Regions from separate parts of the Lysinibacillus sp. FSL L8-0312 genome, predicted to be linked through region 1. Evidence: riboswitches for the same ligand, from Rfam matches in the RefSeq annotation. Region 1 holds a riboswitch; each other region holds the start of a gene.
The links. Region 1 has a riboswitch for S-adenosylmethionine ahead of MHI22_RS18820 (MetQ/NlpA family ABC transporter substrate-binding protein). Riboswitches for the same ligand answer to the same signal wherever they lie in the genome.

Region 1 (7,640 bases):
AATTGACTTCCAAATTGGTACACTATCAAAAGCTATTGGTGTTGTGGGTGGCTATGTAGCAGGTAAGAAAAATTTAATTGATTGGCTGAAAGTTCGCTCTCGTCCATTCCTATTCTCAACAGCTCTACCACCTGGTGATGTAGCAGCCATTACAGCAGCTGTACAAATGCTGATTGATTCAACAGAGCTGCACGATAAGCTTTGGGATAATGGCAACTATTTAAAAGCTGGACTGGAGAAGCTTGGCTTTAATATCGGTGCATCTGAAACACCGATTACGCCTTGTATCATTGGGGATGAAAAGCTGACACAGGAATTTTCAAAACGTCTTTTTGAAGAAGGCGTTTATGCAAAATCAATTGTTTTCCCAACTGTGCCAAAAGGTACAGGACGTGTTCGTAATATGCCAACAGCGGCACATACAAAAGAAATGCTGGATGATGCGATTGCGATTTACGAAAAAGTTGGTCGTGAATTAGGCGTTATTCAATAAGAAAAAGGCTTCCTCATGGATGGGGAAGCCTTTTTGTGTGATAGAAAGTTGAAAGTGGTGGATAAAAGTGAAAAAATAGTCGATAGCAGCTCATAACTGATCGATAGCCACCTGAAAGTAGTCGATAGCTTTATTTCGAACCTATAATTTTGGCTGTTCTTAATTGCTGAATGTCTTCAGCGGAGATATTCAAAGCCTGTAAAATCTCCTCATTATGTTGTCCTAAAGTAGGTGCTGCACTTGTTAGGTGACCTGGTGTTTGTGAGAACTTGGCTGGGAAGCCTAATGTACGCATCGGTCCTGCAGTTGGGTGCTCATAGGACAAGACCATGCCACGCTCTAGAATATGTGGATCATTTAATGTTTGATCGTAGGAATAGATTGGGCTAGAGGGTACGCCGTGTTCATCCAATAGCGCTAGCCAGTAAATAGCTTGATGCTTGATTAATTCGCTCTCAATTTCTGCCTCCAGTACTTTCACATGTTGGGCACGTGAATAGTTGGTAGCAAAGAGGGGATTGTCTAACCAATCAGGTCGGTTGATAACTTTTGTTGCAAAAATCTCCCATAGCTTTTGATTGCCAGCACCTATTAAAATATAGTCGTCCTGCGTTTTGAAACCTTGATAGGGTGCGGATACCCGATGTGCTGTTCCAGTCCGCTCCGGTAGTTCGCCATGTCCAAAGTAAGCAGCGGCCTCCCATACAGTCCATGCTAGACCTGATTCCACTAAGGAAACATCAATATATTGCCCCTCGCCACTACGCAGCTTATAAATATAGGCCATTAAAATAGATTGTAATGCTGTTTGAGCAGCAGCAATATCATTCACGGCAAAGCCGACTTTTACAGGTCGACCATCCGCTTCACCCGTCATATGCATTAAGCCATTCAGACCCTGTGCCATAATATCATAGCCACCCTTTTGACTATACGGACCCGTTTGTCCATAGCCTGAAATAGAGCAATAAATAAGACCAGGATTGATAGCTTTTAATGTGTCATAATCAATACCAAGCTTTTTTGTGACACCTGGTCGATAGTTTTCCACAAGGACATCAACAGATTGGATAAGTTCTTTAAATAAAGCTAATCCCTCTGGCGTTTTTAAATTAATACAAACCCCTTTCTTATTGCGATTGACCATCATATACATATGGCTTTCTTCATTTATAAAAGGACCCATTGTACGGGTATCGTCTCCATTTGGATACTTCTCAATTTTGATAACCTCTGCACCCATATCTGCTAAGACCATCGTGCAATAAGGACCAGCTAGTACTTGCGATAAATCAACAACTCTTAATCCTTGTAATGCTTGTTTCATCTAACCTCAGTCCCATCATGTTTGACTAATGTGATGTTGCGTAATCCTTTGACAGAGGTCGCACCTGCTAAAGCGATGGAAACCTTTAATTCATCATAAAGATTGGTCATCACCTTTTCGACGCCCTGTTGTCCTTCAAGGGCTAGCCCATAGACGAAAGGGCGTCCGATTGCAACGGCATCCGCTCCTAAAGCAAGTGCTTTTAAAGCATCCATGCCACGATAGACACCACTATCTAAAATAATAGGAATTTGTCCATTCACAACTTTCGCAATAGCAGGAAGTGCATCAAGTGAACCAATAACACCATCTAATTGACGGCCACCGTGGTTTGATACAATAATGCCATCAATACCATTGTCGATAGCTAGCTTCGCATCTTCAGGATGTAAAATTCCCTTCAATAGTATAGGAAGGTTTGTACGCTTTTTTAATTCTCGAACATGCGCCCAATTAAGTGTTGGGTGGAAGACATTTTGCAAGACACCTTGTACGTAGGACTCGAATGAATCATCAGGTAAAGTGGCTGTAAAAACGGGATCATTCATATAATTGCCTCGTGCATAGCCTAGCTTCAATGGTGAAAATTGATTGCGGACATCTTCTTCACGCCAACCAAGCATTACTGTATCGACAGTTAAGACAATCGCTTCAAATCCGGCTGCCTCCGCTCGTGCCACCATACTAAAAGCGATTTCTTCATTAGTAGACCAATATAATTGAAACCATTTTGTTGCAGAAGGAGCAGCTTGAGCAACTTCTTCAAGTGCATAAGTGGAAACGGTGCTTTGAATATAGGGCATGTTTAAATGCTCGGCAGCACGTACTACAGCAAGCTCACCTTCATCATGAACCATTCCGTTCATGCCGACGGGAGCAAAGAGCAATGGAGTTGGGTATGTTTTACCAAACAAATTAATCGATGTTTGAACATTTGAAACATCCTTTAAAAAGCGAGGAACTATAGAATACTTTTCGAAAGCTGCACGATTATTGCGCAGTGTTTGTTCACCACCAGCACCTGAACGGATATAGCCAAAAGGTCCAGCTTCGATTTTTTCCGCTACGGCCTTTTCTAAATCTGCAAAGCAAATGGGGAAGGGGGCTTGTGCAGTAATATTTTTTAAGAGTAGATCACCATCAGTTATGTTTGTCATCGTTACTACCTCACTTATTTATTGAAAATAGGCTTTCTTTTGTTTAAGAAGGCTTGAATACCTTCGTTATAATCATCTGAACTAAATGAATTAAGAACGATCTGTGCCAGCTCATCGCTTTCTTCGTTTTCACCATCTACAATTGCTTGGATCATTTTTTTGATGCCTGCGTTTGCAATGGATGATTTACTTAATAGATGTTCAGCAAAATGCAGCGTGGCACTTTCAATATCCTCTGGCTCATGTAAGGCTGTGATTAAACCGATGTTTTTTCCATCTTGTGCTGTAAAAATGTTGGCTGTGTATAAAATCTCTTTCGCCTTGGCAACACCAACAAGATTGATGAGACGCTTTGTACTTTCAAGATTATAGACAATACCAATATTCGCCGCTGTGATGCCAAGCTTACTCTTTGGTGTCGCTATTCTAAAATCACATGCGTTGGCTAGTTCTAAGCCACCACCAATGGCTAAACCCTGAATCATAGCAATTGTCGGGTGAGGAAATTTATAGAGGGTATCAATCGCCTTTAGAGCCAAATCATTATAGGCTTTGGCATTGTCCGCGGCATAACGAATATCTAAAAACTCGCTAATATCGGCACCAGATGAAAAGGCTACTTCATTAACGCCACGGACAATTAAGAGCTTAATAGAAGAATCTACACGTAACTGCTCAAGTTGCTCTACTATGTTCTGAAACATCGCCTTTGATAAGGAATTCCGTTTATCAGGTCGGTTTAACACTAACGTTGCAATATAACCATTTTTCTCTACATAAATTTCAGTTGTCATTGTCATTCTCCTCTTAATCCTTTTTCAATTTCGCAGCGAAGCGGTTGCCGATGGATTGAATGCTTTGCACAAGAATGATTAAGATAAAGACAGTTGCATACATAACATCGACCTCATAGCGTAAATGACCATAACGATAGGCGAGGTCACCCAAACCTCCAGCACCAACCATTCCTGCCATAGCCGTAGCACCGATTAAACCAATTGTGGCAATTGTTAAGCCTAAAATAATAGATGGACGAGCTTCACGTAATAGCACATGCCAAATAATATGGCGACGTTTAATACCCATGGCTGTGTAGGCTTCTACCACTCCCGAATCCACCTCTAATAGCGCAGATTCCATCAGTCGAGCAATATAAGGAGCTGTATAGACAACTAGCGGAACGATAACACCTTTAACCCCAATTGTTGTGCCGACGATCAGCTTAGTAAAAGGTAGAATGAAGAATAATAAAATGATGAATGGGACAGAACGTATAATATTGATGACTAAATTAAAAAATTGATATAAAAATTTATTGTCAAAGGATTGACCTGGTCGTGTTAATACGATTAATAGCCCCAATGGAATCCCAATGAGAATGGAAAACAATAAAGAAATTCCGACCATTTGAAATGTTTCGATAATTGATTTGCCAATTACATCTGACCAATCTGTAAAAAAGCTTTGAATACTACTCATTGAATTCGCCTCCTAATTCTTCCACCGCGACGCCATTTTCCGTAAAATATGTGAGTGCCTTTTGGACAATGTGAAGTTCTCCATGTAAATGCACCACAATGTTACCAACAATGCCGTTTTTTAATTCAATAATATTTGCCGTTAAAATATTTGGTTGTACATCATACACTTTCGTAACTTCTGCTAGTAATGGCTTACCAGTACTTTCACCTAGGAAGGTTAAACGAATGACACTGCCTGAAACATTTAACTGCTCGATCAGGGAAGGGGATAAATTACGTTGTGAAATCGTATTTAAAAACTTTCTCGTTGTAGGATGCTTCGGTTTAGCAAAAAGTTCAATAGCCGTACCAAATTCCACCACTTTTCCGGACTCAAGAACAGAAACCTCATCACATATTTTCTGAATGACATTCATCTCATGTGTAATCAGCAGGATCGTAATGCCTAATTCACGGTTAATTTTTAACAACAATTCAAGAATGGCTTCGGTTGTTTCAGGGTCGAGTGCACTTGTTGCTTCGTCACTAAGTAAAACCTCTGGCTCCTGTGCCAAGGCACGTGCAATAGCAACACGTTGCTTTTGCCCACCTGAAAGTTGGTTAGGGTAGCTGCCTAGTTTGTCTGTTAATCCAACAATTTCAGCATATTTAGTCACACGGTTTTTTACCTCTTTCTCGTTATAGCCAAGTAGCTTTAAAGGAACAGCAATATTATGGTAAACGGTTGCCGTTTTTAATAGATTAAAATGTTGGAAAATCATCCCGATTTTTTGGCGTGTTTGCCGTAATTCATGAAGAGAAAGGGCAGTAATGTCCACATTGTCGATTAACACTTTTCCAGCTGTAGGTCGCTCTAGTAGATTGACGCAACGAATGAGTGTACTTTTACCTGCACCACTATAGCCAATCACACCATGAATTTGTCCTTTTTTTACATGGAGATTGATTCCATCTACAGCCTTAATGATGTCTTTTTTCGTCTTATATTCTTTTGAGATATTTTGTAATTGAATCATCCGATTGATTGCTCCTTTCTCAAGCTCCTAAAAAGCAAGAATCTGCTCGTTTTCCATAGAGGAATTTCGGCAGATTCTTCAGCTACTAGAAGCTTCCTGAATGTATTACCAGCTAGGGATTACTGAACCTTTGAATTCTTCTTCAATGAATTGACGTACTTCATCAGATTGGTAAGCCTCAACGAACTTTTTAATTGTTGGGTCATTTTCATTTTCTGCACGTACCACAATATAGTTCACATATGGAGAGTCAGTAGATTCTAAAAGAATAGCGTCATCTTTAGGATTAATGCCAGCTTCCAATGCGAAGTTTGTATTAATAGCTGCTACATCTACTTCACTAAGCTGCTTAGGAATTTGAGCTGCCTCTAATTCGATGAATTTTAAATTCTTTTTGTTTTCTTCTACATCACGGATAGAGGCTGTTAAATCTGCCCCATCTTTTAATTTTATATAGCCTGCTTCTTGTAAAACAAAGAGGGCACGAGCACCATTTGTTGGATCATTTGGTAAACCAAACGTTGCACCATCTGGAATGTCCTCAAAGGATTTATATTTTTCAGAGTAAATACCCATTGGATTTAAAATCGTTTTGCCTACTGTTACTAAATCTGTATCATGATCTTTATTAAACGTATCGAGGAAAGGCTCGTGTTGATAGCTATTCGCATCAAGATCACCTTCAGATAAAGATGTATTAGGTAAAACATAATCAGAAAATGATTTAAGCTCTACTTCTAGCCCATTTTCTTTGGCTACTTTCGCTGCAACTTCTGCGATTTGTTCGTGTGGACCAGATGTGACACCTACGACGATTTTATTTTCATTAATTGCTTCAGCTTGACCTTTACTCTCTTCTTTAGAGCCACAACCTGCTAGAGCTGCTGCTAATGTAAGACTTGCTAAACCTACTAAAAATTTATTTTTCTTTTTCATGAAAACTACCTCCAAGATTGTTTTTATCGGTTTTTGAAAATAAAAAAACTCTCTTACAAACTAAGAGAGGCTCATGAAAAAATGTCCTCTCTTATCTATCAAACGATAATCGTTTGCAGGATTTAGCACCTTCCTTCTAAAAGGAGGTTGCCGAGCTTCATAGGGCCAGTCCCTCAGCTACTCTTGATAAGAGATTTATCATATTTTTTTGTAATTCCGATAGAACTAATATAATTTATAGGTTATAGTAAGTCAATAAATATTTTTTAAATTTTTTATATTATTATAATATTTCGTCATGAAAGAGGGATAGCAATGTCTGTAAGAGTTAATTATGGTATAGGTTCATTTGGCAAGGTTGTGAGTGCTCGATTGCTAATGGGTACAGACATTATTGAAGGAATGGAGGCACTTTGTGAGGAGAACCATATTGAGTCAGCAACAATTGTTAGCTGTATAGGTAGCCTTCAAAAGAGTAGCTTTGTTTATTTAGTACCTGATGAAACATCTCAGATTAACGTAAGTTTTAGCGATGTCATAAAAAAAGAGGGGCCACTCGAATTGATCCAAGGCTCTGGCGTAGTATGTAAGCGTGATGGGGGATATGAAACACATTTCCATGGTTCTATGAGTGATCAATGGGGCGTCGTGTCAGGGGGGCATTTAATGAAGAGCGGGAACCCTGTTATTACGGCTGACATAGTGCTAGCTGAGGTTCAAGGCATCCAGCACTTTCGAAAATTTGATGAAGAAACAGGCCATGTTCAATTTTATCCATTAGAACACGGTTTACAGCAGCCAAGGAAAATTGAAAAATAGCGAAAATGATACTAACTTTTTCTTTTCACTGAGTTGCATGTTCCTTCCTGAATTAAAAAATGTTAGACCGAGCTTATAATCGGTCTAACATTTTTACTTTTGTCCCAGCCTCATTGCATGGTTAAGGGTTGAATAATTGTAATTGTTCGATTCTATGGATTGCTTCACGTAAGCGTTCCTCGCTAACAAGTAAACCAACACGGATATAGCCTTCGCCATATTGGCCGAAGCCATTGCCTGCTGCTACAGCGATATCAGCCTTTTCCAATAATAAATCGGCAAACTGCTCGCTAGTATAGCCGAATGGTACAGGGAGCCATGCGAAGAAGGAGCCTTTTGGAGCCGTTACATGCCAACCAATTCTTTGAGCTTCTTCAATGAGTACATTGCGGCGACCTTCATAGGTAGCTC
Region 2 (7,640 bases), 820 kb from region 1:
CGTGATACCAAATAAGCAAGCTTAAAACTGACAATGGCATCATCGATTGTACGTTCCTGACAAATATCCATCGGCTTCTGGAGCTCTTTAATGTAAATTTCATCAATGAGTTGCATGAAAGGTCCATATGTCCGTGTCATAGACTTATGGTAGGCATAGCCGCAATGGGGACAAACAGCAACCTCATACAGCAAAGGATTTAAGCCATCATAAACAGGCATGAAATCTGTTTGCTCCTCGATGATTTTATATCGATTAGGGCGTACTTTATAAGTTGTAAAATGCTTTTTGCAAAATTTACAATCTACACTACTTTCATAGTAGTAAATGTTAAATGCCATAAGAATCAACTCCTTTGCAGGCTCTAAAATTTTGTTTCTTTTGCTCTATTTATACGTAAATGTTTATCGTTCAATGTATTTAAGTAGATATCTTTTATTTTAACAATTCTGTGTTCTTTGGTATACTCCTTTAGAATTATTAAAATAAAAATATTCATCTGTTTTATAGTTAATTGTCATTAAATCTATGCTTGTAATAGTATTTATCGGTGCTGTTAATGTAAGTTATAGAGTTTGCTGAAAGTTTGTCAAAATACTTTCATACTTTTCATTAAGTATAAGGAATGAATTAAATGTTTGTGATTCTAAAGTACTGTTTTATAAAGGCGGCTTAAGATGAATTATAATATCATATTTTTTGATATGGATGGAACACTGATTAATTACGAGGATGGCTGTGTGGAAGAAAGCACAAAGAAGGCCATTCAACTTTTGCAGGAGAGAGGAATTCACCTTGTAGCGGCTACAGGAAGACCTTTATCGATGTGTCAGGAGATACAAGCGCTAGGGATTGAAACCTTTATTACAGCAAATGGGGCATATGTGAAACACAAGGATTTAATCATACATAAAACACCTATTGCTAAAGATATTGTTCAAAATGTACAAGCTTTTGCACGTGAACAGCAGCATAGCCTCACATTTTTTACAGAGCAACTATCGATGAATGGCATTCAGCATCCAGCTGCTTTCAATGCGATGCAGGCAACTCTATCTTTACGAAATTTTCCGGTTGTGAATGAAAAAATTGTGGATGAAGAAGTTTTTCTCATGTGTCTATATGCAGATGAGGAGGCTGAAAAAAGATATGCTAGCCAATTTCCGCATATATTTTGGCAGCGATGGCATCCTTATATTGTGAATGTATTACAGCAGGATGTTGCCAAATCGATAGCTGTTAAAGCGGTACTAGACCATTTTAACATTGATCCTGAAAATGCTATTGCTTTTGGAGATGGGGATAATGATATTGATATGTTAGAGCATGTAGGGCTAGGTATTGCTATGGGAAATGGTAGTGCAGCTCTAAAAGCAGTTGCGAATTTTGTTACAAAGAGTTCCACTGAAGGTGGTATTGACTTTGCTTTACGGCAGTTTCAAATGATATAAAGCTGCTGAAGGTCTTAAAGTCGATGCCTCAGGTTCTCTTAGATCTATTGAAGGAACTTGTTAATCAATGCGTTTTAATAAATTTTGGGTGGGATGTTATATGGCACATCATGTGCAATCTCTAATTGAACATTACGGGTATTTGGGTATTATCGTGATCCTAATTGGAGGCATTGTTGGGTTGCCACTTCCTGATGAGGTCTTTCTAACATATGTTGGCTACAGCGTTTATATAGAAAGCCTTGAACACATTCCCGCTTTAGTAAGTGCAATGATTGGTGCAGTTGGCGGTATTACCTTAAGCTACTATATCGGCTATCGTTTTGGCTTACCATTATTGCAGAAATATGGACCCAAAATTCATATTACGGAGCAAAAAATTGATTTTACAAAACAACTGTTTACTAAAATTGGGCCAACTTTATTATTAATAGGCTATTTTATACCTGGTGTACGACATCTGACAGCCTATATTGCGGCAATTAATAATTATCCATATAGAAAGTTTGCTTTTTTTGCCTATACAGGGGCATTTATCTGGACTTTCACATTTATAACGTTAGGGAGGATGCTTGGGGAGAAGTGGCGGTTTGTTGGTTATTATTTATCCCATTATAGTATTTATCTCATCCTATTGTTTGGCCTCGTAATGCTCATCGTTTACTATCTATTCAAAAAAAGAAATATACGAAAATAAAGGTCTGTATGATTCAACATATGAATCGTACAGACCTTTGTGTTATGGCAAAATAGCAAATGAGCGTACAGGGAATCCAGATGCCTTTTCAGGCTTAGGGACGATATTGAAGATAATTGCCCCCTTCGCAGGTAGCTTGTCCAAGTTAGTCATCAACTCAATTTGATAGATGTTTTGTTCAAGCACGAAGTATTCGCCATCTAGCTTACCATTTTTGTGAAAATCAGCGGCTGAATCAGTATCAAATGTTTCATGGCCAAGTGCACTTATTTGACGTTCCTTCAATAAAAATTGTAATGCCTCTAAGCCCCAGCCTGGTATATGGTTATGTCCATCCATATCTTGGTTACTAAATGCCTCTTTATCTGGCCAGCGCTTACTCCAATCCGTACGTAGCGCTACAAAGGTACCTGCTTCAATTACTCCATGTTGTGCTTCAAAATCAAAAATATCTTGCACACTTAGCGAGAAGTCATGATTGCTAGCAGCTTCTCGTGATTTATCAATAACGACAAGAGGAAGAACTAGTTCTTTTAGTTCTAATTCTTCTAGATAGCGGGAGTCTCGCACAAAATGAATGGGTGGGTCGATATGTGTGCCATATTGTCCTGGGAACGTGAATTGTTGTGCGAAGAACCCGTCATCATGAGAGAATAATGTTTCAAATTTAGCATCTTCAAACATAAAAAAATGTGGGGAATTAGGGCCGAATGTATGTGTTAAATCAACCCATTGTTTTGATTTTAATAATTGTAATGCTTGTAAAAGTTGGTTTGACATTGATTTCACTGCTTTCTGTTAAAATTAGTAGAACATAAAAAAGAGTCCCCTTAGAAGAGGACTCCAGAATAAGCAACGGTAGTTCTTCTTCTCATCTTTCAGGCTTAAAATTTTGCCAATTGGAATTAGCACCATACTGTTGAGCTGGTTGCTGAGACTTCATCGGGCCAATCCCTCCGTCTCTCTTGATAAGAAAAGTGATATAAGAATTTTCAGAAATAATAATAAAACACTTTAGCATAGAATTTTATAGTTTACAAGTTCGATAGAGATATAAGGGTAAATTTTTTTACCAACTTAAATTTATGGTTATGCCACAACAACCATTATCCATAAGACGTATTCTGAAATTGTCTGGTGTATAATTTGCATCAAATTTCATCGTAATGCCTGTTGATGTGATTAATTTATCAACCTCTGTTTTATTTGAAAGCTGTGCAGCATTCATTAGATCATGTGCAAATTGTTGAGAGCTATCAATTTTATCCGTAAGCAATTGAGCCTGTTGCATGATCGCCTTTATCCGTGTAGCTGACATTTTTAATTTATGTGTGTCGACAGGTGGAAAGGGGGTAGTGTTCGGCATTGCTAAATGTTGAGGAATAGGTCTAACGGCAAGCTGCTGGGCAAGTGGCGACGTTGGGTAATGATAAGGATGAACAAAGTACGGATAAGGATTGTAATACAATGTAATTCCTCCTATCCTATAGCTGATATCTTATCTTATGTAGCTAAACGTCTTTAGGTGTTATTTTGCAGTGCAATGTCTGTCCTAATCATTTAAAAAGGAAGCCAAAGTGAGCTTCCTCTTTTAGCCGAGAACATGTAAGACATCATCAATTTTTTTACTATGAGACAGAATACCGTAATTCATCCATGTTAAAAAATCCACTTCATATACACAGTTGGTTTTAACTGCAGCTAGATTTTTCCACATAGAAGTTTTTAAAATCGTACGCTCCTCGTTCTCGTAAATGGAATGTTGTTTATCAAAAGTAATAAATAAATGATCCGCATCTAATTGCAGCAATTGATCAAATGTCAGTGGTGCTTTACGTTGATTGTGCGGAATACTCCAGACAAGTGGATGTGGCATTAAACCGAGGTCACGATATAAAATTGGCCCCGTATAGCCACATTCAGGACCCGCATATAGAGTAATGCCAATGGCTGAAATGCGAAGAAATGCCACACTTTGCCCATAAACGGATTTACTAAGAATTCCTTTTGCTTGCTGTACCTTATCCTCATATTGTAGGATCACGTCTTGCATCAAGGCGGTTTTTCCTGTTAAATCAGCAATCTTAAACAAAGTAGACTGCCAGTTCTCTCCAGGATGTGAGATATGACAGATGGGAGCTACTTCATTTAAATGATGACAGGATTCCCATCGCTCTATACCTGCATCTAGCATAATTAATGTTGGTTTATAGTGAAGGAGTCGATCCATTTCTCCATTTTGTACATCGATATCAGGCACTTCTTGAAGACCTAAATAGTCTTGTTTTCCCCATTTTGGATGACTGAATTGAGCAATTGGTGTAATCCCAAGGGCGACAAAGAAGTCTTCTAAGAATGGTGCAAATACACGTAGATTGCTGCTTTGGTTTCTTCTATATTGTCCTGGAGAGATGCCGACATGTTCTTTAAAACGACGATTGAAATAATATTCATTATTAAATCCGATAGACTGACTAATTTCAAATACCCGATCATTTGTTGTCATTAATAATTGCTTGGCTTTTTCAATGCGAATGTTATTTAAATAGTGAAGAGGGATTTGCCCTGTAATCTCTTTGAACATACGGGTATAATTCCATCTTGGAACATCAGCTAGCTCTGCCAACTGCTCGACAGTCCACTCTTTTTCAAAATGTTTATGCAAATAGTTAATGGATTGCTCAACAGATTGACGATCATTTTTTTGCACCAGCTTGGGTATTGTTTGATGTAAGAGCAATAACATCAGCTCTTGAAAGTGTACATGCTGCTCAAAGATGGTGTGCTCATCCTCCGCTAGACGGTTCTGATAAATGGCTTCTAGCAGTCTACGACATTGCGAAAAGGGGAGGAGACGTTGCTCTTTGACACGCTTAAAAGAGCTAGTAGTCTGTTTATTGCTAAGATGGACAATGTTGAACTGTAATTGATAAAAACAAAGGTGCTCGTTTTGAATGCGTATATTAGCCGTGTTATTAGGAGGAATCGATATGCACTTTTCTTCACTAAGATGAATGGTGTTATGATCTATTTCTAGCTTTCCGCTGCCACTCATTACGATGAAAAGTGTATAGAAATCACTATTAAACTGCTGCTTGTTCGTTGATTGAGTCGCATAAGAAATAGTTTGTAACGTATAGACATGTGTTAAGTTACCCATTGATGATTCACCCCTTTATAATTGAATTTGGAGAACAATACAAAGAAAGCTCTCTGAAGAGCTTTCTTTCATGTTGTTGAAAAAAGATGATGTCAACGGCAGAAAAAGCAAATTTGCAAGGTGAGAGGTTGATTTCCGTTCCGCCAGCGCCCTTTCCAGGGGGCGTCCGATGAGCCGCTTCACTCACTTACGCTCGCTCCAGGGTCTCATCTGTGACGCTAAATCCCCTAGGAGTGACGCTGGCTCCACTCCAATCAACCATTCTGCAAAGTGTCTTTACTTTTTTTCATAGTAGTATAGCGATCAAATAGCCCATTATCTGTATTCTTAGAGGGGATAGGCTCTTATTTTCAATATGGAGAAGTGATGAATGACAATCATCCTCCATAAAATAAGTAGCAAAAACCTTCACTTTATTTGAAAACCTTTGCTAAAAAGGTACCATTTTTGTGGGTTGGAGTGGAAGGCTACTTGACTCCCATGGGATAGCGAGACAGGCGAGCCCCTGCACGGAGGAAGCGGCTCAGCGCTCGCCCACAGGAAAGCAAGTAGCCTGCAACGGAAATCCATTTTCATCTTTCACAAAAATTTTATGGATGGTTTTGTTTTTCAACGCTATGCAAAGAAAGCCCTCATAAAGAGCTTTCTTTTGAAAATTATTTCACGAACCATTTTTCAAGATCATCATATTTCAGCAGGTTAGCTGTGATAGCTCCAGACTGCCAATATGTTCGATCCGCAATATAGACATGCCCATTTTTAACAGCAGGTACTGTTTTCCATAGTGTACTATCTAACCATTTAATCGCTTCTTGATTTTCTTTCGAATCCCAAGTGCCATTTGAAGGGAAAAGGATGATATGATCTGCATCTAGCTCTGGAATAGCCTCTTCAGATAAGACTTCATGAAACTCTGTCATATCACGTGCTAACGGATGTGGTGTCAAGCCCGTTTCTGTGTAAATATAGCCAGTGTAGCGATTTTGAATGCCAAATAAAGCTAATGTATTATCTGCGACATTTAGACGTACAACAGCAACTGTTTCGTCTCCAATTGATTCATCTAATTTTGCTTTTAAATCGGATACACGTTGCTCATATTTGTCAACGATTTCCTTTGCTTTATCAGGAATATTTAAAACATCAGCTATTGTTTTTACAATTTCACGTGGATTTTGTAGAATATCTTCTTTTAAGCGGTAAGTAGGTGCAATCTTTGAGTATTCTTCATATTTTGCCTTATCCGCGGCGCCATCCACAATGATTAAATCAGGCTTAGCTTGTAGTAATGTTTCCATACTACCAGTAATGTCGAACTCAGGAACATCTAATCCTAAATAGTCCTGTTTACCCCATGATGGGTGATACCATTGCACAACAGGTTTTACATCCAAGGCAGTTAAATAATCCTCCATATAGATAGCAGCTACACGCTGTGGGTTTGTAGGAATTTCTACTTTTCCAAACTCATCTTCTACAATTCTTGTATCTTTAGTTGATTGATCTTCTTTCGCTGTATCCTCTTTTACTTCATTTGAGCCACAGGCACCTAACACGAACATTAGTGCAAGTAAAAGGACAAATGAAAAATATCGACCTCTACGCATTGCTATTCACTCCTATTAATTTACTAAAACAGCAAGAATGTCATCTTAACCTAGAATGATAATCATTCTCGTTTGATTCAAGTAAATTATAGGACACAACATATCAACAAACAATACACATTCTCTACTACTTTTTTATACAAAATGAAATTTGACTTCCTATTGTTTTTTATTATCGAAAATGTACCAGACTAATGTAACAATTGCTGCCAGCATAACCATTAAAAATCCATACAAGGGAGTATGCGCTAATGATTGATGGTGAATAATAAAGCCCCCAATATAGGACCCTAAAAATATACCAATGTTGAAGGCAGAAATATTTAATGCTGAGGCCATAGAAATAGCTGATGGTACATATTTTTCAGACAGTAGAACAGCATATAGCTGCAATCCTGGGACATTCATAAACATAAATAAGCCCATTACTAATACCATGATTAATCCGATAATAGGTGATTCGAGCATGAAGCCAATGCCGAGCAACGCCAAGGCAAGTCCTACAAAAATAATAAAGATAGAACGTAGCGGATTATGATTAGCAAAATGACCACCTAATGTATTACCGATCGCAACGCAAATACCATAGACCACTAAAATAATGACTACTGCATGAGGAGAATACCCCATATATTGCTCTAAAATAGGTGAAATATATGTGTAGACAACAAAGGCACCACCGTATCCAATTGCGGTAATGAACAATATTAAAATCATGCGAATAT
Region 3 (7,640 bases), 1.6 Mb from region 1:
ATGGGAGATTGGTATGAATATGTATGATTCATTAAACATAGATCAGCTATGTATGCCAGTTCTTGAGAAATTAAAGGATGTCACAGGCGAAACAGCTATTTTTACTGTTCTGAATGGACTGGAAGCGTTAACATTACTAAAAGCCGAACCTGTTAATAAGGTGAAATTTACTGTTTCAAGAGGAAGTAGATCCCCACTTTATGTAGGGGCATCCTATCGTTCGATGCTTGCTTTTCTAAATGAAGAGCAAATTGCCAAGGTGATTGACGAGCCTTTAACAGCTTATACGAATAATACGATGACAGATGCTAATGAAATACGAGCAGAGCTGGAAAAAATTCGTGCGTGTGGTTATGCACTCAGTAACAGTGAATATTCTGTTGATGTACTGGCACTTGCCATGCCCATATTCAATAGTGAAGATCAGGTCGTAGCCTCCATTACTGTTTCTGGACCAATCTATCGTTTTACGGAACAACGTGTTCCAGAAGTTTTAGAACCATTAAAAGAGGCGAGAAATGAAATAGAAGGAATTATTCGTAGATATCATTTGAATTTTAATTAAGGAGTTTTATTATGCAACATTTACATGATATTGCACTTACTATACTAAAAGGTAATCTAAATGTTCAATCATCTGAAACACTGTTAATCTTAACAGATATTCATAAGCAAGATATTGCGCAAATCTTTTATAAAGCTGGGCAATCTATTACAGCGAAGACAATGTTGATGGTAATGCCGCTATTAGATAAATCTGGACAGGAGCCAATCCAAGCTGTTTCGATGCTGATGACGAATGTCGATGTCACGCTTTGTATTACCTCGCACTCATTAACACATACAGCTGCTCGTAAAAACGCCTGTGAACAGGGTGGCCGAGTGGCGACAATGCCAGGTGTTACAATGGATATGCTAGAGCAAGGTGCGCTACATGCAGATGCACAGGAAATAGAAGATATGGTAGAAAAATATGTTCATTTACTTGATGCAGCAAAAAATATTCGCATTGACAAAGACGGGCATACATTAACGTTTAGTGTAGAAAATCGTTTGGGAATTCGTTCTACAGGTGTTATACGCCAAGCTGGAGAGCATGGAAATATCCCTTCTGGAGAATCTTATATTGCACCACTAGAAACATCTGCGAATGGAGAGATTTTAGTGGATGGTTCGATTGCTAATATAGGTGTTTTAAAGGAGCCATTATTATTAAAAATCACGAATGGTCGTTTAGAGGAGGCAATCGGTCCTGATGGTCCTCAATTACTTGCTTTACTTGGTGAAGGAAATGGTAGAATCATTGCAGAGTTTGGCATCGGAGCGAATAAAAGTGCCATCCTATGTGGTAATGTACTAGAGGATGAGAAGGTGTATGGGACAATCCATATTGCATTTGGTAGTAATAAGCCATTCGGTGGAGCAAATATGGCTGATGTCCATATTGATTGCGTTGTGAAAAACCCCACTGTCTATTTCGATGGTCAGCAAGTCATCTAAGGAAAAGCGTGTCTTCATATGAAGCACGCTTTTTTGCTTTACCTCACTATAGTTTACAGTTGCTTGTCTTTGTAGGATTACACTATAGTTAACATAGATAAGCTAGAGGAAAGGAAACATTTTGCATCTAGCATTCCGTTAAACTAGGAACCAACATTAGATCCTGTCCATAAAATAGGAGCAAAGAATAGGTATAGCTTCTATTGGTCATCAAGAAAGAACGTGAGGTTGAAAATATGCTAACATTTACAGATTTACATGGTCTACAAGTAGATTTGAGTTTTTCAAGAGGGGAATTTGAAGTCGAGCCAAAGCACGTCCTTGTTTTGTTAAAGCATGAAAATAAATGGCTATGTACTATTCATAAACGACGTGGTGTAGAGGTGCCAGGGGGCAAATTAGAGCAAGGTGAAACTTTAGAGGAGGCGGCTATTCGGGAAGTTTTCGAAGAGACGGGTGTCCGTGTGAAAAATCTCCAATGGTTCGCAGAATATGCCGTTCATGATGCCATTGTGTTTTGTAAATCTGTTTTTACTGCACAATTTTTAACGCAGGAGGACATTGAATTTGATTTAGAAACATCGGGTATGCTTTGGCTAACGGATGAAGAATTTGCTCATCATCCTAATTTAAGCTTTCATATGAAGGATGAGGGTATGAAGAAAATGCTGGAGGAGTTGAAAGACCGTGACATACAATGGTGAAATTGTGGAAAAACGTGCCTATCCCTCACCGAATCCAGCCATACGACTAACAGAAATAACCTATCTATCACAAGGCTTACGTATAAAAGGATTATTAGCAGAGCCAAAGGCAGAAGGTACATATGATGGTTTTTTATATTTAAGAGGGGGCATGCAAAGCATTGGGATGGTAAGACCTTCACGTATTGCCCAATTTGCTGCACAGGGCTTTATCGTTTTTGCCCCATACTATCGTGGAAATCGTGGTGGAGAAGGCCGTGATGAGTTTGCAGGAGCAGACCGTTATGATGCTGTTTATGCCGTAGATGTTCTCAAGCAATATTGTAATGACAATATACATGTTTTTGGTTTTTCTCGTGGGGGAATTATGGCTCTTTGGACAGCCATTTTAAGAAAGGATATTACCTCGGTCGTCACATGGGCAGGTGTTTCGGACGCAACAGCCACTTATTGGGAACGTACGGATATGCGCAGAATGATGAAGCGTGTAATTGGCGGAACACCGAATCGTGTACCAGAAGCATATGATGCGCGAACCCCACTTTTCGAGATAGAGCAGATCACTGCGCCTGTATTAATCATACATGGCTATCGTGATGAAAATGTAGATATCGAACATGCCAGACAACTAGCCTTTTTTTTAGAAGATGCGAATAAATCATACGAAACCTGGTATGATCCAGACCATGCACATCAATACCCACCAGCAAAAAATCGTGAAACCGTCCGTGCACTTTGTGAATGGATGAAACAGCAATGAATGATAAAAAAATACCCCCTTCCTTAGAATAGCTATCCGCTTCAGGCAAGATAGCTATTCTAAGGAGTAGGGGGCAATAAAGGGGTGATGATTATTTCATGTTACTTTCTAAAAATTGTTGTATGGTAGCCCAGTAAAGCTCGCTTGCAACACTTTCTGCGCCACCATGCCCAGCTCCCTCAACAATCAACTTTTGCTTTGGTACATTTGCCGCTTCATATACTTCATTCAACATGGTAGATGGAACGAACGTATCGTTGTCTCCATGAATAAACAACATGGGTGTCTTCGATTTTGCCACTTGTTCAACTGCACTCGCTTCACCTAATGTATAGCCTGCTTTTAGTTTCGTCACTACAGAAGAGAAATGCATGATTGGAAATGCAGGTAAGTGAAAGATTGCTTTCAACTGATAGGAAAATTCATCCCATACTGAAGAATAGCCACAATCCTCAATGATTGCTTTAACGTTTGTTGGTAAATTCTCTCCTGAAGCCATCATGACAGTGGCTCCACCCATCGAAACACCATAAAGTACAATTTCAGCGCTCTCATTTAAGCTGACAATGTGATTGACCCATGAAACAACATCAAAACGATCATGCCAGCCCATGCCAATATAATCTCCTTCACTTTTACCATGGCCTCTCGCATCTGGAATAAGTACATGATAGCCCATATCATAAAAATGTTTAGCATACTTTGTCATTTGTGCGCCTTCGCTTGAATAGCCATGAAAGATGATAGCCCATTTGTCAGTGGGGTGATCATTTTGGATGGAGTAAGCATGGAGCTTTAGCGAATCATAGGATTGAAGCGAAGCATCTTCATATTGCTTATGAAACCATTGCTCAGTTGTTTCTTTCTCTTTAGCTTCCACAGGATTGACAGCTATTACATTATGAGGTGCATCTAGCACTGCTGTTTTATCAGTGTCAGGATTTAATGCCAGATTATAAAAGTAATTTCCTGCAAAAAAACCAGCGCCAACAAATAAAGCTAACAACATTATAAGAATAGAAAATAGTATTTTATATTTTTTTGTCATATGTATCTCCCTAATACTAGCTACCTTCAAAGTAAAGAAAAAGAGAACGAATGAATTCGTTCCCTTTGATTCTTGTGTCTAGTCGTTATTTTAATGGGCCACCAAGTGTAGTAATGGCATCAGAAACGTTTGAGAATTTCTTGAAGTTTTCGTTGAATAAGCCTGCAAGTTCAGCAGCTTTCGCATCATATGCAGCTTTATCTGCCCATGCTTCACGAGGATTTAACACTTCTGACGGTACACCTTCAACTGCTGTTGGAATGTGTAAACCGAAGACAGCATCTTGTGTCGTTTCAACATTTGTTAATTTTCCGTCGATTGCTGCACGTACCATTGTGCGTGTGTAAGACAGCTTCATACGGCTACCTGTACCATATTCGCCACCAGTCCAACCAGTGTTCACTAGGAATACTTGTGCACCATGCTCGTCAATTTTTTGACCTAACATTTCTGCGTACACTGTTGCTGGAAGTGGAAGGAATGGAGAACCGAAGCAAGTAGAGAATACTGGTTCTGGCTCTGTTACACCGCGTTCAGTTCCAGCAAGCTTAGAAGTGAAACCGCTTAGGAAGTGATACATTGCTTGCTCTTTTGTTAATTTACTGATTGGAGGTAATACGCCAAACGCATCAGCTGTTAGGAAGATGATTGTTTTTGGATGACCTGCAACAGAAGGATCAACAATATTTTCGATGTATTGGATTGGATAAGCTACACGTGTATTTTCTGTTAATGAACCATCATCATAGTCACAAATACGAGTTTCTGGATCAACAGCTACGTTTTCTAAAACAGAACCGAAGCGGATTGCATTGTAGATTTCTGGTTCTTTCTCAGCAGAAAGGTTGATTGTTTTTGCATAGCAGCCACCCTCAATGTTGAATACACCATTATCAGACCAGCCGTGTTCATCGTCACCAATTAGCTTACGATCTGGATCAGCGGATAATGTCGTTTTACCAGTACCAGATAGACCGAAGAATAATGCCACATCGCCAGCTTCACCAACGTTTGCTGAACAGTGCATTGAAAGGATACCTTGCTGTGGTAATAAGTAGTTCATGATACCAAAAATAGATTTTTTCATTTCACCAGCATATTCAGTACCACCGATTAAGATCATTTTCTTTTCAAGTGATACAATGATGAAAGTTTCAGAAGCAGTACCATCAACTGCAGGGTCTGCTTTAAAGTTAGGAGCAGAGATGACAGTGAAGTCTGCAACATGAGAAGCTAATTCTTCTTCAGTTGGACGGATAAATAATTGATGAGCAAAAAGGTTGTGCCAAGCGTATTCATTAATTACTTGGATGCTTAATTGTGAATCTTTGTCAGCACCTGCGAAGCCTTTAAATACGAATAACTCGTCACGTTCTTTTAAATATTTTATTACTTTTACATATAAGTTATCGAACACTTCAGAAGAAATCGGTTGGTTGACTTTACCCCAGTCAATTTGATCTTTTGTGCTTTCTTCTTCTACCGTATATTTATCTTTAGGTGAACGACCAGTGTATTTGCCAGTTTCTGCACGAACTGCGCCATCTACTGTTAACATTGCTTCACCACGAGATGTAGCTTTTTCTGCTAATTGTGGTACTGAAAGTTGAACATTAATGTTACCGCCGTTTAATAATTCCTTCAGTTCGTTTGCAATTTCTACTGAATTCATCGATTAAATACCATCCTTTTTTATAGTATTCCCTTGATTTAGAGGGATTTTTTCTTAATTTCAAAAATAGTATAACACAATTGCTTAAATAATCTATACTAATTAAGAAATTATTTTAGAGTTTTTATCACTTTTCAATAAACTGACAAAAAATAATGTTTTTCGAGTAGAATCCGATCAATCCTACTGTAATTAGGCGCAAAAATTGAGCCACACATATGTTACCACAAGTAGCTAGGTATGTTGTAGGGATTAATTTGCTTCTATTTACATCATCATCCAAGTATGAAAAGTTTTTGTGTAATCAGTTCCTTCCTTTCTATACAGTAATACATAAGAAAATATTTGACAACGTTCAACCTTTTCAGTAACATGAAAATGAACGGATACTCTTATCCCGAGCTGGTGGAGGGTCAGGCCCTGTGAAACCCGGCAACCTGCATGTTTTATTTCACAGCATGCGTTGGTGCCAACCTGATGCAAGGGAACATCCCTTGAACGATAAGAGTGAAAGGTTACGAAGTCATTATTCCTTTCCTCATGTGCAGTAACGTGAGTAAAGGATTTTTTTATTGCTAAAAAAGAATGTAAAGGTAAGTATATGTAGTTCTTTCCTTATTATAATGACAGATCTTTCGAAATCCTCGTGTTAAAAGCAGCAGTAACGGCTTGAGAGTTCAATCCTTAGGAGCGGACTTGACATGGGTAATGAGTACCGTATTCATACACAACTACTTTTTGTAAGAGTAATAGGAGGAAAACCAAATGACAAACCGTCGACTGTTTACATCAGAGAGTGTAACAGAAGGACATCCAGATAAGATTTGTGACCAAATCTCGGATGCCATTTTAGATGCTATTTTAGCAGAAGATCCAAATGCACGTGTAGCGTGTGAAACAACTGTCACAACAGGATTAGTATTAGTAGCAGGAGAAATAACTACTTCTACTTACGTTGATATTAAAGGTATCGTTCGTGATACTGTAGCAGAAATTGGCTATACACGTGGTAAATATGGCTTTGATGCTGAAAATCTAGCGGTGCTTGTAGCTATTGGCGAACAATCGCCTGATATTGCACAAGGTGTTGACCAAGCTTTAGAGGCTCGTGAAGGCTCTATGACAGATGCTGATATTGAAGCAATTGGTGCTGGTGACCAAGGTCTAATGTTTGGTTATGCATGTAATGAAACACCTGAACTAATGCCATTGCCAATCAGCTTAGCACATAAATTAGCACGCCGATTAACAGAAGTTCGTAAATCAGGTGAATTAGCGTATTTACGTCCTGATGGAAAAACACAAGTAACGATTGAATATGATGACAATAATGTACCTGTGCGAGTGGATACAATTGTTATTTCAACACAACATGATGAAGAAGCAACACTTGAACAAATTCAAGCTGATCTGAAAGAATTTGTTATTGCACCCGTTGTGCCAAGTGAATTATTAGATGCAAACACGAAATACTTTATTAACCCGACTGGCCGTTTTGTTATCGGTGGACCTAAAGGGGACGCTGGTTTAACAGGACGTAAAATCATTGTTGATACATACGGTGGTTATGCACGTCACGGTGGTGGCGCATTCTCTGGTAAGGATGCAACAAAGGTAGACCGTTCAGCGGCTTATGCGGCACGTTATGTAGCAAAAAACATTGTAGCAGCTGGCTTGGCAGAACGCGCTGAGGTACAACTTGCCTATGCGATTGGTGTGGCTCAACCAGTTTCCATTGCGGTTGACACATTTGGTACAGGTAAAGTGAAAGAAAGCGCAATCGTAGAGTGGGTACGTGAGCTATTTGATTTACGTCCAGCAGGTATTATTAAAATGCTAGATTTACGTCGTCCGATTTATAAACAAACGGCAGCTTATGGTCATTTTGGTCGTACAGATTTAAATGTACCATGGGAACAAATCGATAAAGCAGATGCTCTACGAGAAAAGGCACAT
Region 4 (7,640 bases), 3.5 Mb from region 1:
CAGTAGTAAATAAATGGAATAGCATAGTGCTGCAATGGCTACTAATAAATCCCCTTTATGGAAGGTGAATGAGCCATGTGCTGTTAAGACTGTAATACCAATCATCGTGCAAATGACCGCAAAGCTAACGGCTCTCGATGGTAATTTTTTTTCAATGAAACTGCTGAAAATCGGCACTAATACTACGGTTAGGCTTAAAATAAAGCCTGCATTTGAGGCAGAAGTAGACTGTAAACCAAATAAACTTAACGCGAACACAATGAATAATAAAAATCCTTGAATAGCCGCATATTTTAATGTTTTACCATTTACTTTGATCATCCGTTTATAAAAAATAAGTCCTGCTACGAAAAATGCAATGATACAACGCAATGCCACCACATTATAAACTGCCAATGTTTCAAGCCCCATGACCATAAAGGTATAAGATAGTCCCCAAAACATTGTGACAATAACCATCAATACATTTGCTTTTCCTTGGATACTCATTATGTTCACCTACCATCTGTGTACTAAAACAGTTTTTATACTAAAATTTACTATATATCTTGTATTGTGATTAGTAAAACGAATGTTTATAATGAATAGGATTAAAAAAATTCATGTATATAGAGGGATGACGAATGAGCTTAGTTAAATATGAGATTTTAACAAAGGTGGCAGAGGTAGCAAGCTTTACAAAAGCAGCGGATGCACTAGGACTAACGCAGTCTGCTGTGAGCCATGCCGTGTCTAGTTTAGAAAAAGAATTTGGCTTTGCTCTCATTCATCGAAGTCGTGCAGGTGTAACACTGACGAGTGAGGGGCAGACCATGCTAAGGGCGATGCGTCAGGTTCTGGATGCCCAGGAATTATTGCAGCAGGAAGCGGCCCATATACTGGGTGTAACACGCGGAAAAGTTCGAATTGGCGTTATTTCAAGTATTTCCTCGAATTGGATGCCAGAAATTGTTCGTATTATGGATCATCAATTTCCAGGGATACAAGTAGAGTTACGAGAGGGAGATTATTACGAAATTGAACAATGGCTGCTAAGTGGGGAAGTCGAGGTAGGATTCTTGAATGGTCAAAAATCAGAGCAATATCAATTTATGGAATTACAACAAGACCCTTTATTATGTATTGTTTCGGATAAAAGCCCTTTATTTCATAAGACAGAAATTGATATTGTTGACCTAGAAGATATGCCTTTTATCATGACTTCCTATAAAGGGACAAATGATGTAAAGGTACTGTTGGAGCAATATCATGTAAAGCCCCATATTCGCTTTGAGCTTTCTGAGGAGGTAGGGATTCTTTCAATGATTTCCCATCATTTAGGCATTAGTATTTTGCCTCAATTGGTCATTCAACATTTACCATCAACGTTAAAAGCAATCCCGCTAAAGCAAGGAGGCTACCGTACCATTGGAATTGCGATGAAGCACCATGCTTCCCCTGTTACCAAGAAATTTGCGGAAATATTAAGTGCTTGGTTAAAAGAGCAAAATAGTACGCTATGATTGTGGCTATTGAAGCACATCCTTACATTACGTTAAAATAGTATTTGTATATATTGTAGAAAATAGGTGAGTGTATGGGGACATTACAAGGCAAAACCGTACTCATTACAAGTGGGGGAACACTTGAAAAATGGGATCGTGTACGAGGGCACACGAATTTATCAAAAGGGACAATGGGCTGTTATTTAGCAGAGGCCGCATTGGCTAAGGGTGCGAATGTAATATATATGCATGGCTACTTTGCACAGCTTCCAGCAAATCACGACAAAATGACATTGGTAAAATTTGAAGGTATTGAGGATTTAGGAGAAAAGGTACGTCATGCGGTTCAGCTACAACAAGTCGATATTGTTATTATGGCTGCTGCTGGCTCCGATTGGGTTATTGACAAGGTTTATGATCAATCCGGTAATTTAATGGAGGAAGCGGGGAAAATGCCTTCTGACGAACCACCTATTATCCATTTTAAAAAGGCACCAAAAGTATTAGGGCAAATCAAGGGCTGGCAACCGAATGTAACGCTAGTGGGCTTTAAGCTAGAAGCTACAAATGATGAGGATTTTTTACTCGCTCGTGCAAGACTGCGTATGGAAGCCGCGCATGCTCAATTTATGGTTGCAAATAGCTCGCAGTCTTTATATGGCGGGGATGAGCCTCATTGGATCGTGCCTGCTGAGGGACAACCAATTAAGGTGATGGGCAAGCAACAGACAGCACAAACTTTAATGGAATGTTTGCATAGGGAATAACGTGATGAACTGTGGAGAAGGTCATGCTTCTACACAGTTTTTTTCTTTGCCATTGTGGTTAGATAGACTGACATAGCATACAATACGATAGGATTATGAGTGAATTGTAACAGAGAGGATGCTATTACAAAGTATTCAGCTAGGTTTTCTAATATTTTATATTGACATTCGGATAACAGAATTATAGAATTATTTTCAAGAAACGCAGTACTCTTATCAAGAGAGGTGGAGGGACTTGGCCCCATGAAGCCTCGGCAACCGAGAAGATAGGTGCCAAATCCAACAGATGGTGTCTGAGAGATAGGAGGGGCTATCAATCGGTTTGATGCGTTGGCCTCTTTTGTACAACTAGGAGAATAAAGAGGGGGTGTATCGTATGGCTCAATCGGCAAAGGTAGATGATAAAAAATTAGAGGCAATTGCTAAGGCAATTCAAAATCTTGAATTTGGTGAAGTGAATATTACGATTCAAGATGGTGTGATTGTGCAAATTAATAGGCTTGAAAAGCAGAGATTTCCACAGAAGAAATAATGCTCATTTCAGTTGAACGATGTGAAAAGGCCACTAATAAGCATGGTTTCCATTGCTTACAAGTGGCTCTTTTTTATGGAAATTAGCTATAAAAGCTTTTTGGAATTGGACCGATATGACGACGATGATAGAGAAGGGGTTCTTTTTGAGAATTTGTAATGTCTAGCACTTGCCCAATAAAAATAGTATGATCGCCTGCATCTATTTGCTGAAATGATTTACATTGTAAAATAGCTGCTGTATCATGTAAAATCGGTAGCCCAAAAGTAGAAGTAGACCATTTAGCTTGAGCAAAGCGATCCGGGACTTTACTTGCAAATAATGTACATAAATGCTCTTGATTACTCGCTAAAATATTGACAGCGAATTTTTCCGCACCCATAAAGTAAGAATGGAGCTGAGATTTTTTATCAAGTGACCATAAAATAAGTAGTGGGTCAATGGAAACAGATGCAAAAGAATTGACTGTTAAGCCAATTGGATTCGTTTCATGACATGCTGTCACAACCGTTACACCTGTAGGATAGTTACCTAATGCCAATTTAAAAGCAGCTACTTGATCTGTCATTCAAATCACCTCTTTATAGTTAGTCATAAATTAGTTAACGGAGTTAGTAGGTAAATTGCACTTTTTTTCATACCATATAGTAACTCCTTTTCTTAAGTAAATTTTAAATCAATTAAACATCCAGGTAAAGCTAATGGGGGAAAGAAAGGGGAATTGCCATGACTTTATATTTTGATCATCTGGTACATCAAGTAGAATCACCAGAAAATATAAAGGTTTTCTTCAATAAACGAAATGTCCGTACAGTGAACGGTGGTCAACACACGATGTGGGGGACTTATAATACGCTAAGCTATTTTGGCTTAAGCTATATTGAACAAATCGCTATTTATGATCGTGATTTATTTGAGCAAGCGGCTCTGTACCCTTATTCCCTACATTATACGTTTAAACGTGATCGTGAGCGCCAAGGATTTTCACGAATTGCCTTACGCACCAAAAATATTGAAGACGAGGGTCAACGATTGCGTGCATTGGGCTTTGAAGTATATGGTCCCGATGCTTGTAGCCGAACAAGACCAGATGGCACGACACTAGAATGGAAGCTATTGCATTTTGGCATGCCCAATCTTTCATTGGATTTTCCATTCTTAATTGAATGGGCAGATGAAGATGAGGAACGTTTGGCACAATTAAAAGCTAGTGGTGCAATCGATGAAAACCAAGCCATCACAATGGAATCTATTCAGTTTTTTGTCAAGGATGTGGAGGAGACGGTTCAGCTTTGGCAGAAGGTATTGCAGCTACCCGATTCTGAGCAGCATGAGCAATTTGTGTCACTACAGCTACCAAATATGCGCTTGGATTTTTATGAGGAGGCGGCAGCATCTGCCATGACGCTAGGGCATTTAAAGGAAGGACCCATCGGTGTAACATTGAAAGATCCACACCGAACAAAGGAAACATTAGTTTGTCCAGGTGCTTTTTATTGGATTAATAGATAAATTAAAAATCCACTTCAATTGTTGAAGTGGATTTTTATGTGCAAACATGTCAAAAAGCGGATTGAGCACTATTCATCTACCTCATCCACTTTCAATTTTGGAGCTTATAATTTTACAACATTTGATGCCTGGGGTCCTCGATTGCCTTCCACAACATCAAATGACACCTTCTGACCTTCTTCAAGTGTACGGAAGCCTTCCTCCTGGATGCCCGTAAAATGTACAAATACATCTTCTCCATCATCACATTCAATAAAGCCATAACCCTTTTCATTATTGAACCACTTTACGATCCCCTGTTGCATAAGCATTCGCCTCCAATGCGCTTGAATGTAAAATAAAGTTAACTAAGTTGTGCTATCATTGAGAAAATGTGAAAAATTGCATTTTCTCTTAGAACATACATGAATTGAACAAAGATGTCAATTGATTGTCGAAATGCTTGTGTATCTGGCTTTCTTTTTTTTCACAATTAAGACTATAATGGAAATGAACAACATAGAAAGTAGGATGCCAAATGACAACGAAAAATCAACCATTATCAGATTTAGAAATCGCTAGTCAAGCAGTAATCAAACCGATTACGGAAATTGCCAATGCTGCGGGTATTCCAGAGGATGCTCTTGAGCAGTATGGACGCTACAAAGCAAAAATTGATCCTTTAAAAATTACAGCTCAGGGTGAGGACGCAAAGGTTGTGCTAGTTTCAGCTATTAGTCCGACACCAGCAGGTGAAGGGAAGTCGACGGTTACTGTAGGACTAGCAGATGCTCTTCATCAATTAAATAAGAAAGTAATGGTCGCTTTACGGGAACCTTCATTGGGTCCAGTTATGGGCGTAAAAGGCGGGGCAACTGGCGGCGGCTACGCACAGGTTGTACCAATGGAGGATATTAATTTACATTTCACTGGTGACCTTCATGCGATTACAACAGCCAACAATGCTTTATCCGCATTCATTGATAATCATATCCATCAAGGAAATGCATTAAACATTGATCCACGACGCATTATTTGGAAGCGTGTGATGGACTTAAATGATCGTGCCCTTCGTAAAGTGGTTGTGGGATTAGGTGGCCCTGTTCAGGGCATGCCGCGCGAGGACGGCTTTGATATTACAGTGGCCTCCGAAATTATGGCGGTGTTCTGTTTAGCGACAAGTATTGAGGATTTACGTGAACGCATAGCTAGCATTGTGGTTGGCTATACATTTGAGCGTGAGCCTGTCTTTGTACGTGATTTACAAGTAGAAGGTGCCTTAACATTATTATTGAAAGATGCCTTCAAGCCAAACTTAGTTCAAACATTAGAAGGAACACCAGCTATTATACATGGTGGTCCATTTGCGAATATTGCCCACGGCTGTAATTCCATTATGGCGACACAAACTGCTCGCAAGCTAGCGGACATTGTCGTAACAGAAGCGGGCTTCGGCTCCGATTTAGGTGCTGAAAAATTTATGAATATTAAAGCACGTAAAGCGGGCTTTAAACCAAGTGCAGTCGTTATCGTAGCAACGATTCGTGCCTTAAAAATGCATGGTGGTGTACCGAAAACGGCACTTGTTGACGAAAATGTGAATGCCCTGCTACAAGGAATTGAAAACTTAGCTAAGCATGTTGATACGGTACGTACATTTGGTGTTGAACCGATTATTGCGTTAAATCGTTTTATTACAGACTCAGAGGCGGAGCTAGAGGCTGTTCTGAACTGGTGTCAGGAAAATCAAGTACGTATTGCCCGTACAAATGTCTGGGAAGAGGGCGGGAAAGGCGGATTAGCGCTAGCTGAACAAGTATTAGCTGTGCTTGAAGAAGAAAACAACTTCTCTCCTTTATATGATGTAACGGAGTCCATTGAAGAAAAAGTGCGTACGATTGTGCAAAAGGTATATGGCGGAAAAGATGTACAATTCACTGATCAAGCCAAAAAACAAATTGCTCAAATCGAAAAATTTGGCTGGGACTCTCTGCCAGTTTGTATGGCGAAAACACAGTATTCTTTATCCGACCAACCAAGTTTACTCGGTCGACCAGAAGGCTTTACGATCACAATTCGTGAAGTTATTCCAAAGCTTGGTGCAGGCTTCCTAGTTTGTCTGACAGGCGATATTATGACCATGCCAGGACTACCTAAAACTCCAGCTGCCCTTCGCATGAATGTTGATAATGAAGGCCATGCGGTAGGATTATTCTAATATCTTCTTTAAAGCTGCCCAACTTAAATGGGCAGCTTTTTTTAATGGATAAAGGGGAAAACTTGGTTCCTAGATGATCTCTGCATAATTTGGAAGAGAGCTACTATTTATTTTCCGCACGACTCATCGTCTATCTATAATTCAAGCATGGCATAAATGTGAAATTTTAGTTGATTTCTTCATCTACTACATGATTGAAAATTCATAAAAGTTAATTTTTTTAAAAGATTTTAAGATTCTAGTGAAAACTAGGATCTTTTTTATGTTGCAAAAAAATCATGAGAACTTTCCTTATATAAATGTGTTTGGTATTTTTTATTAATAGTTCTCTGATTTTGGAAAGATAGAGCGGATTTTTACAACGCAGATTAATTGTCAAATGAATTTTTATTTAAAAAATACATTGAATTTTCTTTTTCTTTTAAATATAATTTACTTAATTCTAATTCGGAACACTGTTCCGATAATAGGAACACGGAGGGATGCAGTCTTGAAAATCGCAACAGATATTGGCGGTACTTTTACCGACTTAGTTTTCACAGATGAAAAAGGAAATCTTCATTTTGATAAGGGACATACAACACCTGGTCACTTTGAGGATGGCATATTAAATGTATTAGGACGACATGTTACAGAAGAATCTCTGATTGAATCATTTATTCATGGTTCAACGGTTATTATCAATACATTAACGGAAAGAAAAGGGGGCGTAGTTGGGTTAATTACAACTAAAGGCTTCCGTGACGTCATAGAAATTGCACGTGGGAATCGACCGGACTTATATAACTTTAAATATAAAAAGCCACAACCATTTGTAGAACGTTACTTACGACAGGAAATGGATGAACGCATCGATTTTAAAGGAAATATTATGAAAGCGCTTAACACCGAAGAAGTCGATGAAATCGTTCGTAAATTTAAAAAATTGGGTGTTGAGGCGATTGCCATTTCATTCATTCACGGCTATAAAAACCCTATTCATGAACAACAGCTAAAAGAGGAAATTTTAAAAATTTGGCCTGAGGTGTATATCACACTTTCAAGTGAAACCATTAAAGAATATCGTGAGTATGAAAGAACGAATACAACGGTGTTGAATTCTTATGTAAAGCCGATTGCCCATGCCTATTTAAAAAGCTTAAAAGAAA

Region 2: it holds a riboswitch for S-adenosylmethionine, as region 1 does, so the genes downstream of both, MHI22_RS14690 (cyclase family protein) here and MHI22_RS18820 (MetQ/NlpA family ABC transporter substrate-binding protein) in region 1, are expected to answer to the same signal.
Region 3: it holds a riboswitch for S-adenosylmethionine, as region 1 does, so the genes downstream of both, metK (methionine adenosyltransferase) here and MHI22_RS18820 (MetQ/NlpA family ABC transporter substrate-binding protein) in region 1, are expected to answer to the same signal.
Region 4: it holds a riboswitch for S-adenosylmethionine, as region 1 does, so the genes downstream of both, MHI22_RS01230 (YezD family protein) here and MHI22_RS18820 (MetQ/NlpA family ABC transporter substrate-binding protein) in region 1, are expected to answer to the same signal.

What each region holds. Positions count from the first base shown of each region.
Region 1 covers NZ_JBBOOV010000001.1:3,725,771-3,733,410, forward strand. Annotated here, with positions in the region: gene MHI22_RS18790 (glycine C-acetyltransferase) at 1-493, shown strand, start outside; gene MHI22_RS18795 (CaiB/BaiF CoA transferase family protein) at 624-1,820, opposite strand; gene MHI22_RS18800 (alpha-hydroxy acid oxidase) at 1,817-2,977, opposite strand; gene MHI22_RS18805 (enoyl-CoA hydratase/isomerase family protein) at 2,992-3,771, opposite strand; gene MHI22_RS18810 (methionine ABC transporter permease) at 3,785-4,456, opposite strand; gene MHI22_RS18815 (methionine ABC transporter ATP-binding protein) at 4,449-5,474, opposite strand; gene MHI22_RS18820 (MetQ/NlpA family ABC transporter substrate-binding protein) at 5,580-6,410, opposite strand; SAM riboswitch class I at 6,499-6,603, opposite strand; gene MHI22_RS18825 (PPC domain-containing DNA-binding protein) at 6,726-7,229, shown strand; gene MHI22_RS18830 (pyridoxal phosphate-dependent aminotransferase) at 7,351-7,640, opposite strand, start outside.
Region 2 covers NZ_JBBOOV010000001.1:2,907,584-2,915,223, reverse strand. Annotated here, with positions in the region: gene MHI22_RS14705 (DUF2225 domain-containing protein) at 1-341, opposite strand, end outside; gene MHI22_RS14700 (Cof-type HAD-IIB family hydrolase) at 678-1,451, shown strand; gene MHI22_RS14695 (DedA family protein) at 1,552-2,148, shown strand; gene MHI22_RS14690 (cyclase family protein) at 2,191-2,928, opposite strand; SAM riboswitch class I at 3,017-3,123, opposite strand; gene MHI22_RS14685 (hypothetical protein) at 3,218-3,616, opposite strand; gene MHI22_RS14680 (helix-turn-helix domain-containing protein) at 3,740-5,308, opposite strand; gene MHI22_RS14675 (ABC transporter substrate-binding protein) at 5,965-6,915, opposite strand; gene MHI22_RS14670 (MFS transporter) at 7,075-7,640, opposite strand, start outside.
Region 3 covers NZ_JBBOOV010000001.1:2,114,190-2,121,829, reverse strand. Annotated here, with positions in the region: gene MHI22_RS10575 (IclR family transcriptional regulator) at 1-565, shown strand, start outside; gene MHI22_RS10570 (aminopeptidase) at 577-1,500, shown strand; gene MHI22_RS10565 (NUDIX domain-containing protein) at 1,737-2,204, shown strand; gene MHI22_RS10560 (alpha/beta hydrolase family protein) at 2,188-2,964, shown strand; gene MHI22_RS10555 (alpha/beta hydrolase) at 3,056-4,012, opposite strand; gene pckA (phosphoenolpyruvate carboxykinase (ATP)) at 4,098-5,684, opposite strand; SAM riboswitch class I at 6,074-6,192, shown strand; gene metK (methionine adenosyltransferase) at 6,450-7,640, shown strand, end outside.
Region 4 covers NZ_JBBOOV010000001.1:246,334-253,973, forward strand. Annotated here, with positions in the region: gene MHI22_RS01215 (DMT family transporter) at 1-489, opposite strand, end outside; gene MHI22_RS01220 (LysR family transcriptional regulator) at 624-1,502, shown strand; gene MHI22_RS01225 (phosphopantothenoylcysteine decarboxylase domain-containing protein) at 1,577-2,251, shown strand; SAM riboswitch class I at 2,462-2,558, shown strand; gene MHI22_RS01230 (YezD family protein) at 2,628-2,783, shown strand; gene MHI22_RS01235 (flavin reductase family protein) at 2,866-3,351, opposite strand; gene MHI22_RS01240 (VOC family protein) at 3,510-4,295, shown strand; gene MHI22_RS01245 (cold-shock protein) at 4,400-4,600, opposite strand; gene MHI22_RS01250 (formate--tetrahydrofolate ligase) at 4,813-6,492, shown strand; gene MHI22_RS01255 (hydantoinase/oxoprolinase family protein) at 6,983-7,640, shown strand, end outside.